4 regions of the Bacillus sp. Brlt_9 genome follow, and region 3 is predicted to be linked to each of the others. Evidence: riboswitches for the same ligand, from Rfam matches in the RefSeq annotation. Region 3 holds a riboswitch; each other region holds the start of a gene.
What was found. Region 3 has a riboswitch for S-adenosylmethionine ahead of mtnW (2,3-diketo-5-methylthiopentyl-1-phosphate enolase). Riboswitches for the same ligand answer to the same signal wherever they lie in the genome.
Positions count from the first base shown of each region.

Region 1: linked by a shared signal. The riboswitch ahead of VF726_RS01535 (YezD family protein) and the one ahead of mtnW (2,3-diketo-5-methylthiopentyl-1-phosphate enolase) in region 3 are both predicted to bind S-adenosylmethionine.
Region 2: linked by a shared signal. The riboswitch ahead of VF726_RS28930 (ABC transporter permease) and the one ahead of mtnW (2,3-diketo-5-methylthiopentyl-1-phosphate enolase) in region 3 are both predicted to bind S-adenosylmethionine.
Region 4: linked by a shared signal. The riboswitch ahead of VF726_RS24770 (cyclase family protein) and the one ahead of mtnW (2,3-diketo-5-methylthiopentyl-1-phosphate enolase) in region 3 are both predicted to bind S-adenosylmethionine.

Region 1 is NZ_JAYJLO010000001.1:280,203-282,385, forward strand. It holds gene lysA (diaminopimelate decarboxylase) at 1-864, shown strand, start outside; SAM riboswitch class I at 982-1,090, shown strand; gene VF726_RS01535 (YezD family protein) at 1,163-1,306, shown strand; gene VF726_RS01540 (phosphoadenylyl-sulfate reductase) at 1,393-2,097, shown strand; gene sat (sulfate adenylyltransferase) at 2,136-2,183, shown strand, end outside.
Region 2 is NZ_JAYJLO010000014.1:24,981-27,163, reverse strand. It holds gene VF726_RS28935 (ABC transporter permease) at 1-87, opposite strand, end outside; gene VF726_RS28930 (ABC transporter permease) at 105-1,022, opposite strand; SAM riboswitch class I at 1,157-1,262, opposite strand; gene VF726_RS28925 (DUF3951 domain-containing protein) at 1,432-1,647, shown strand; gene VF726_RS28920 (hypothetical protein) at 1,666-2,169, opposite strand.
Region 3 is NZ_JAYJLO010000002.1:783,216-785,398, reverse strand. It holds gene VF726_RS10425 (pyridoxal phosphate-dependent aminotransferase) at 1-1,116, shown strand, start outside; SAM riboswitch class I at 1,181-1,286, shown strand; gene mtnW (2,3-diketo-5-methylthiopentyl-1-phosphate enolase) at 1,351-2,183, shown strand, end outside.
Region 4 is NZ_JAYJLO010000008.1:77,594-79,776, forward strand. It holds gene VF726_RS24760 (S-adenosylmethionine decarboxylase related protein) at 1-27, shown strand, start outside; gene VF726_RS24765 (hypothetical protein) at 290-670, shown strand; gene VF726_RS24770 (cyclase family protein) at 698-1,330, opposite strand; SAM riboswitch class I at 1,414-1,526, opposite strand; gene VF726_RS24775 (PRK06851 family protein) at 1,676-2,183, shown strand, end outside.

The sequences.
Region 1 (2,183 bases), on a different contig from region 3:
ATATTAATTCGTGTAACGCCTGGAGTAGAGGCGCACACACATGAATATATTACAACAGGTCAAGATGATTCGAAATTTGGATTTGGTGTGTCAAATGGTCAAGCGATGCAGGCAATTGAGCTTGCTTTACAAAAATCAAATTATAACGTGCTAGGAATTCATTCACATATCGGATCACAAATATTTGAAACGGCCGGTTTTGTGCGAGCGATTGAAGTTCTTCATCAATTTTTAGAAGAAGTGAGAGAGCGAACAAATTATGTAGTAAAAGTGCTAAATGTGGGCGGAGGATTCGGAATACGCTACACAGAATCAGATACGCCATTAACTCTTGAGACATATGTGCGAGCGGTAACAAGTGCAGTGAGAGAACAATTTACAGTATGTAATTATCCCTTGCCAGAAATATGGGTTGAACCAGGCCGTAGCATTGTAGGTGATGCTGGAACGACACTTTATACAGTCGGATCTGTGAAGGACATTCCTGGTATTCGGAAATATGTATCAGTGGATGGTGGGATGACTGATAATTTAAGACCTGCTTTATATAACGCTCGTTATGAAGCGATGTTAGCGAATCGAGGGAACGATGAGAACGAGGAAGTTGTTTCGATTGCAGGGAAATGTTGTGAGAGTGGAGATATGTTAATTTGGGATATCACTTTACCGAAAGTTGCTACTGCCGATTTATTAGCAATTTCTTGTACAGGGGCATACGGGTACTCGATGGCGAATAATTATAACAGGATTCGTAGACCAGCTGTTGTCTTCGCGAAAGGTGGCACATCACAAATTGTTGTAGAGCGCGAAACATATGAAAATATTATTGGGAACGATCGCATACGTATTAAAGAATTAGTTTAAATGAGGAAAAAGGAGTTGTTCAGATGGGCAATTCCTTTTTTGTAAAATAAAATAATTAAAATATATCGGAAAACTAGGATTGAAAAAAATCTGAATTGTGATAAAATACAAATACAAAGCTTATCAAGAGAAGCGGAGGGAACTGGCCCGACGAAGCTCGGCAACCTGCTTATAGAAAGCAAGGTGCTAAATCCAGCAAAATGGAATCCATTTTGAAAGATAAGGTAAAATATATTACCGAACAGTCTTTTCGAAATGGGAAAGATTTTTTTTATGAATAAAAAGGGGGGCTGTTCGCGTGAGCGTACGGGAACATTTTGAGGAAGTATCTGAGAAGATTCAAGCGATGCTTGCTGATATGAAATATGGTTCAATTACAATTGTTGTGCAAGATGGGAAAGTCATTCAATTAGAGAAAAGTGAAAAAGTACGTTTAAAGTAAAAAGCGCTGACTAGAAAAACTAGAGGCGGTTTTAACCTATATCATTAGGTTAAAACCGTCTTTTTGCTTTTACAGGGGGAAAGAACATGTTGACGTATGAAACGTGGGAAGAAAATAACATTTCATTTTCAGAAGAAGATGAAACGAAAGGCGCGCTATCTGTATTAAGTTGGGCTTATAAAGAATATAAAAGTGAAATTGTATACGCATGTAGCTTCGGAGTGGAAGGGATGGTACTGCTGCACCTTATAAACCAAGTAAATCCATCTGCTAAAGTTGTATTTTTAGATACAAATGTTCATTTTCAAGAAACGTATGAATTAATCCAAAAAGTGCGGGAACGATTTCCTTCATTAAATATTATAGAACAACAGCCGGAACTTACACTTGATGAACAAGCGAAGTTGCATGGTGAGAAATTATGGGAAAGTAATCCGAATCTCTGTTGTAAAATTAGAAAAATTTTACCGTTAGAAAAATCATTAGCACCGGAAAAAGCGTGGATATCGGGCTTAAGGAGGGAACAATCAGAAACACGTAAGCATACAAAGTTTATAAATCAAGATCATCGCTTTCAATCTATTAAAGTTTGTCCGCTCATTCATTGGACGTGGAAAGAGGTATGGCGATATGTATACAAGCATAGCTTGCCGTATAACCCATTACATGATATTGGATATCCAAGTATTGGGTGTGAGAAGTGTACGTTACCTGTAGGTGAGGATGGCGATTCGAGAGATGGTAGATGGGCCGGGAAAGTGAAAACTGAATGTGGTCTACATTATCAATAAGATGAATCTTGAAATAAAACTAAGAGGGGATATAGAAAATGAGTACAGTAAACGAATTAGTAAATCTTATAGATGAGACATATGAC
Region 2 (2,183 bases), on a different contig from region 3:
GCTAATTGTTTGCTGCTCTTTATTTATCGTTAATTCTTTTTTCTCTTCATTCGTTAATAACTGTTTATTGATTTCATAAGCTCCCATTTAAATGTCCCCCCTCCTTACGTAATAGAACGAATACGTGGATCAACAATACGGTGAATAATATCTGTAATGAAAATACAAGAAATTAATAATGCACTATAGAAAATCGTCGTTCCCATAATGACCGGATAATCCCGGTTAAAAATACTATCTACGAAATATTTTCCTAGACCAGGAATGGAAAATATTTTTTCAATAACGAAAGTCCCTGTTAAAAGTCCAGCCATTAAAGGCCCAACAAATGTAAGAACTGGAACAATTGCATTTCGAAGGGCATGCCTTATAATAATCTTCTTAATTGGTATACCTTTCGCTCTTGCTAATTTAATATAATCACTCTGCAATACTTCAATCATATTAGAGCGAACAAATCTCGTAATAACCGCGATTGGCCCTAACGCTAATGCGAAGGATGGCAATACGGTATGTTCGAATGTGCCCCAAGACGCTACTGGTAACAGTTCAAACTGTATAGCAAATACTTGTATAAATAATGGTGCTAAAATAAAACTTGGAATAGATATACCGAGAATGGCAAGTAAGCTCACACTATAATCAATTACTTTCCCATGATATAGGGCTGCAAATGTACCTGCTGCAATTCCGACTAATAATGAAATAATAAGTGCTTGTAAACCAATAATCGCTGAAGGACCAAATCCTGTCGTTATAATTTCTGATACACCTTGACCTGTGGATTGAACAGATTCACCAAAATCAAAATGAACTACGCCGTCTAAATAAGCGACATATTGATTCCATAACGGTTCATCGAGGTGATACTTCGCTCTCATGTTTTGTATCACTTCTTCAGGAAAGATTTTCGCATCTGATGAAAATGGATCCCCCGGAATAATATGCATAATCAAAAATGTTACTGTCGTAATGACCCATAGCGTGAAAACCATAACCGATAGTTTTTTAATAACATACACTTCAATAACCCCCTAAACAAATGAATTTACTTTGTTTTAATGACATATTTGTTCCTATTACCTTTCCGCTTCTTAAAATACAAAAAGCCTTGATCTTAAAAAATAAGATCAAGGCTTAATAAACGAAGGCCCATCACTTATCTTTCAAGACTTGCTTGCTGGAATTAGCACGGTGTTCATCTTACAGAACCCGCTGCTGAGGTGTCATAGGGCCAGTCCCTCTACCTCTCTGGATAAGTAAATTGCTATATTATTATTTGGTTCAAATTGTATATTTCGAATTATAATTCTGAAAAAATGAAAAGTCAATCAAATTGGATATATTTAGAAAAATCAGTTTTTAATGTCATTTATCGAAATTATAGTTTTCACTTATACTAAAAAGAAATACTGTTAAAGGAGTTATAAGATGGATCCCTTACTTCTTGCTACTATAGGATTACCCTTAACAATCGTTATACTTGTCATCATCGGCTTCTATAAACTCTTTATTAAAAAGAAACATATCACTTCTTTTTATACTCCATTCGATAATATTACCGGTCAAACCATTTCTGAATTTCACGAAGAACAGAAGGTATTAGTATCCGAGGATGAAGACGGAGATGGTAAGAAGAAAAAATAACCTTGCGCGTGCGCAAGGTTATTTTTTCGTTTCTGCTTGAAAACGTTTATAGTATGTCGATGCTGTTGAAAAATTAATTTCTATATCACGAATCAAAGATGAATCTTCTTCTTTAGCTAACTTCTGTAATTTTTTCATCGCTTGTTCTGCTTCATTTAAGAAACCAACATACATTTCATGTTCTTGTTCTTTCGACTTCGGCACACGAATTTCTTTACGTATGTGATCTATATCTTCTAACATGCCCGTTGTTACCTTCTGCACGTCTTCTTTATATTTAGCATTCGTTATTTCCTTACCGCCCTTTTCTTTTGCCACTTCCCATAACTGTAATGCTTTATTAATTTCTTTATTCATTTTCATATCGTATTTTTCATGTACTGCACGGTATTCTTTCATCTCTTCTGTTTGCTCAGTAGATTGCTCTACCTTTTCTTTCGGTTCTTTCGTATCTTTATTTCCATTACATCCCGCTAAAAGGATCATACTTCCCATTACAGCAATACCCAAAACCTTCTTCATCTCTTCTTCTCCTT
Region 3 (2,183 bases):
GTTGCAAAAGTTAACAAAGTCGTAGCAGCTGGTCACGATGTTATTAATCTAGGTCAAGGTAATCCAGATCAACCAACACCGCAGCATATCGTAAAAGCGTTACAAGATGCTGCAGAAAAGACCATTCATCATAAATATCCGCCATTTCGCGGACATGAAAGTTTAAAAGAAGCCGTGGCAACATTCTATCAACGTGAATATGATGTAGTAGTAAATCCAAAAACAGAAGTTGCTATTTTGTTTGGCGGAAAGGCTGGATTAGTAGAATTACCAGTTTGTTTTACAAACCCTGGTGATACGATTCTCGTTCCAGATCCAGGCTATCCAGATTATTTATCAGGAGTTGCTTTAGCAAAAGCACAATTTGAAACAATGCCGCTTATTGCAAAAAATAATTTTTTACCCGATTATACGAAAATTGATGACTCTATTGCCGAGCGTGCAAAATTAATGTTTTTAAACTATCCAAATAATCCGACCGGTGCTACTGCATCAAAAGATTTCTTTGATGAAACCATTCATTTTGCTAATAAACATAATATATTAGTCGTTCATGATTTTGCTTACGGCGCTATTGGATTTGATGGTCAAAAGCCCGTGAGTTTCTTACAAGCAGACGGTGCCAAAGATACAGGAATTGAAATTTATACTCTATCGAAAACTTTCAATATGGCTGGGTGGCGTATCGCTTTTGCAGTAGGGAATGAAAGTGTCATTGAAACCATTAACTTATTACAAGATCATATGTATGTTAGTATTTTTGGTGCAATTCAAGATGCTGCCCGCGAAGCACTATTAAGTTCACAGTCTTGCGTAATAGACCTTGTAAATAGTTACGAATCTCGACGAAACGCTCTTATTTCAGCTTGTCACTCAATTGGTTGGAATGTAGACATTCCAACAGGATCATTCTTTGCATGGCTTCCTGTTCCAAAAGGGTATACCTCTGAGCAATTTGCTGATATTTTACTAGAAAAAGCACATGTTGCAGTTGCTCCTGGTGTTGGATTTGGTGAACATGGCGAAGGGTATGTCCGTGTTGGTCTCTTGCATACAGAAGATAGATTACGAGAAGCCATTAATCGAATTGATAAATTGAATTTTTTCAAAAAGTAATTGACAACATGAAAAATATCTGACAAAATTCAGTTATCTTAAAAATTTAAACATTTCTAAATACTTCTTATCAAGAGCAGGTGGAGGGACGAGCCCGACGAAACCCGGCAACCGATCTACAATTGTAGACACGGTGCTAATTCTCGCAGCATTACGCTGACAGATAAGGAGCTGGTTGTAAAAAAACCTCTCCTTAGCTGAGAGGTTTTTTTATTTAACTAGGAGGTTATAACAATGAGCGGAATTATAGCGACATATTTAATCCATGATGATTCACATAACTTAGAAAAAAAGGCTGAGCAAATTGCACTCGGTTTAACAATTGGCTCTTGGACACATTTACCACATTTATTACAAGAACAATTAAAACAGCATAAAGGCAACGTCATTCATGTTGAGGAATTAGCTGAACACGAACATACCAATTTGTATTTACGTAAAAAAGTAAAACGCGGGATTATTAAAATCGAATATCCATTATTAAATTTCAGTCCAGACTTACCAGCAATTTTAACAACTACATTCGGAAAGCTATCACTTGATGGCGAAGTGAAATTAATTGATTTAACTTTTTCAGACGAGTTAAAAAAACATTTTCCTGGCCCAAAGTTCGGCATAGATGGTATTCGAAACCTTTTACAAGTGCATGAACGTCCTCTTTTAATGAGTATTTTTAAAGGGATGATTGGACGAAATATTGGGTATTTAAAAACGCAATTACGCGATCAAGCAAGTGGTGGTGTAGATATCGTAAAAGATGATGAGATATTATTTGAGAATACATTAACACCACTTACGAAACGCATTGCATCTGGAAAAGAAGTTTTACAATCCGTATATGAAACATACGGGCATAAAACGTTATATGCCGTAAATTTAACAGGACGAACTTTTGATTTAAAAGAAAATGCGAAACGTGCAGTGCAAGCTGGGGCTGATATTCTATTATTTAACGTATTTGCTTACGGACTAGATGTACTACAATCACTTGCAGAAGATGATGAAATCCCGGTTCCTATTATGGCACACCCTGCTGTAAGTGGTGCTTACTCAGCATCCAAGTTATA
Region 4 (2,183 bases), on a different contig from region 3:
CTGCATGATCGGGTAAGATGGATATAAGTTATAGTGAAAAGTATGTATTTTTTACCAACAGTATAATATGCAGAAGAAAATATTTTTCAGAAAAGTGTTCTTGTTGTGTAAATATAAACATTTTATAAAATGTTTCAAGAAGGGTTTTTTTTATAAAATACTTCGTTTATAATGGAGGAAAATATCGACATGAGATTTGTTATTCATGTAACGGTTCGGTAGTGTTAGAAAAAGAAGGGGTGCACGCGCATCCTTTTTTCTATGCAGATATTATGAAAGAGGTGGTATGATGGAATTAACATTAAATTCGACTGTATGCTTACACACAATTCAATTTCGAAAAGAGCAAAAGAATTATATTGTAAAAGATACAATTACAGGAGAAAAATATGAAATGCCGCCACTTTGGATTGATGCATTGGCAATGATGCGTGACGGTTTTTTATTGGGGGAAATTGAGGAGAAATTAAAAGAAGAATATCCAGCCGAAGAAATAAATATACTAGCCTTTACGAGGCAACTGTTAGAGCTAGAGCTTGTCGGAATGGTAGATGGGGAAGAAATAGCTTGTACAAAGAAGAAAGAGAAAGATTATTTAGCTTGGTTACGTCCTCGTGTTGAGCAATTCTTTCTTAATTTAAATAAAAAAAATAGAAGCAAAGGTCAATGATGATCTTTGCTTTTTTGTATAGTTTGTTTAAAAAATTACAGCGAATGCTCTTGCAAAAGCACCGTCGCTATCTTTAATTTTTAAAGGTGCCGCTGAGAAGAAGAAACGTTTAGTGTGAATAGCATCTAAGTTTGTTAAGTTTTCGATTAAATAAATATTATTCCCAAGTAGTATGTGATGAATTGGTGATGTTTCTGTTGTTACCTCATCAGGAGAAATAAAATCTAAACCGACAGATTTTACTTTTAATTGAACTAATTCCTCAGCTAATTCTTCAGAAAGATAAAAAGCTTCTTTCTCATACGCCTCTGTATTCCATTTAGTAGATAGATTGGAATGGAAAATGACAATATCACCTTCTTTTATGTCAGCGTTGTGTAATACTTCTTTCGGTAGTTTTCGTTCTTGTACATGAGTTACATCAATAAGAACCGCTTCGCCTACAAATTGATCTAGGGGTAATTGATCAATAGTCGTTGCGCCTGAAATGAAATGAGCAGGAGCATCACAATGTGTACCAACATGAACGACAGAATGAAAATCTGTAACTTGATAGCCTGTCTCTTCGACGCTTGTAATGGCTCCTAAATTGATTTTTGGTGTTCCAGGGAATTGGGACATATTGTTTTCAAATGTTTGTGATAGGTCAATTACTTTCACTTTAGATACCTCCAATATATGTTTTGAAATAAAAAACTCACCTTTCATAATCAAGAAAGATGAGTTTTGCACACAATAGTTACGTTTTATCTTTCAAAATGCAGTGCATTTTGCAGGAATTAGCACCTATTCAGTTTATATAAACTGAGGTTGCTGGGCTTCAAAGGGCCGGTCCCTCTGCCTCTCTTGATAAAGACATATTCAATTTAAAGTTCGGAATTTTCGTGATAATAAAATTGTAATTCATTTCCTTTTTCTGTGCAACACAAAATAGGTATTCACCCAAATAAAGTTGCTCGCATATTGTAGCTTATGTAAATAGAATGCTGCGAAGGAGTGAGTGCAGTGACAGGGAATGTATTGAATTATTATGCTGGCGGCAATACAGCTAGAGGATTTCATAATTTATATGATGAGAATTTAAAAGGATTAGACAGATTATTTATTTTAAAGGGTGGCCCTGGAACGGGGAAATCTTCTTTAATTAAGGCAATAGGTCGTGAATGGGTTGAAAAGGGATATGATATTGAATTTTTACACTGTTCTTCTGATAACAAATCGGTTGATGGTGTCATTATCCCGAAGTTAAAAGTAGGAATTGTTGATGGAACATCACCACATGTTATTGAGCCGAAAATGCCAGGAGTTGTTGAGGAATATATCAATTTAGGTGTTGCTTGGGATTCAGATAAATTAAGAAAGCAGAAGGTGGAAATTGAAAGATTTGTTTCAGAAGCAAGCAAAGCTTTTCAAGCTGCTTACGCTCGTTTTAACGAGGCATTAGTTATACATGATGAGTGGGAGAAAATATATATTGATAATATTAATTTTGATAAAGCAAATGAACTAACAG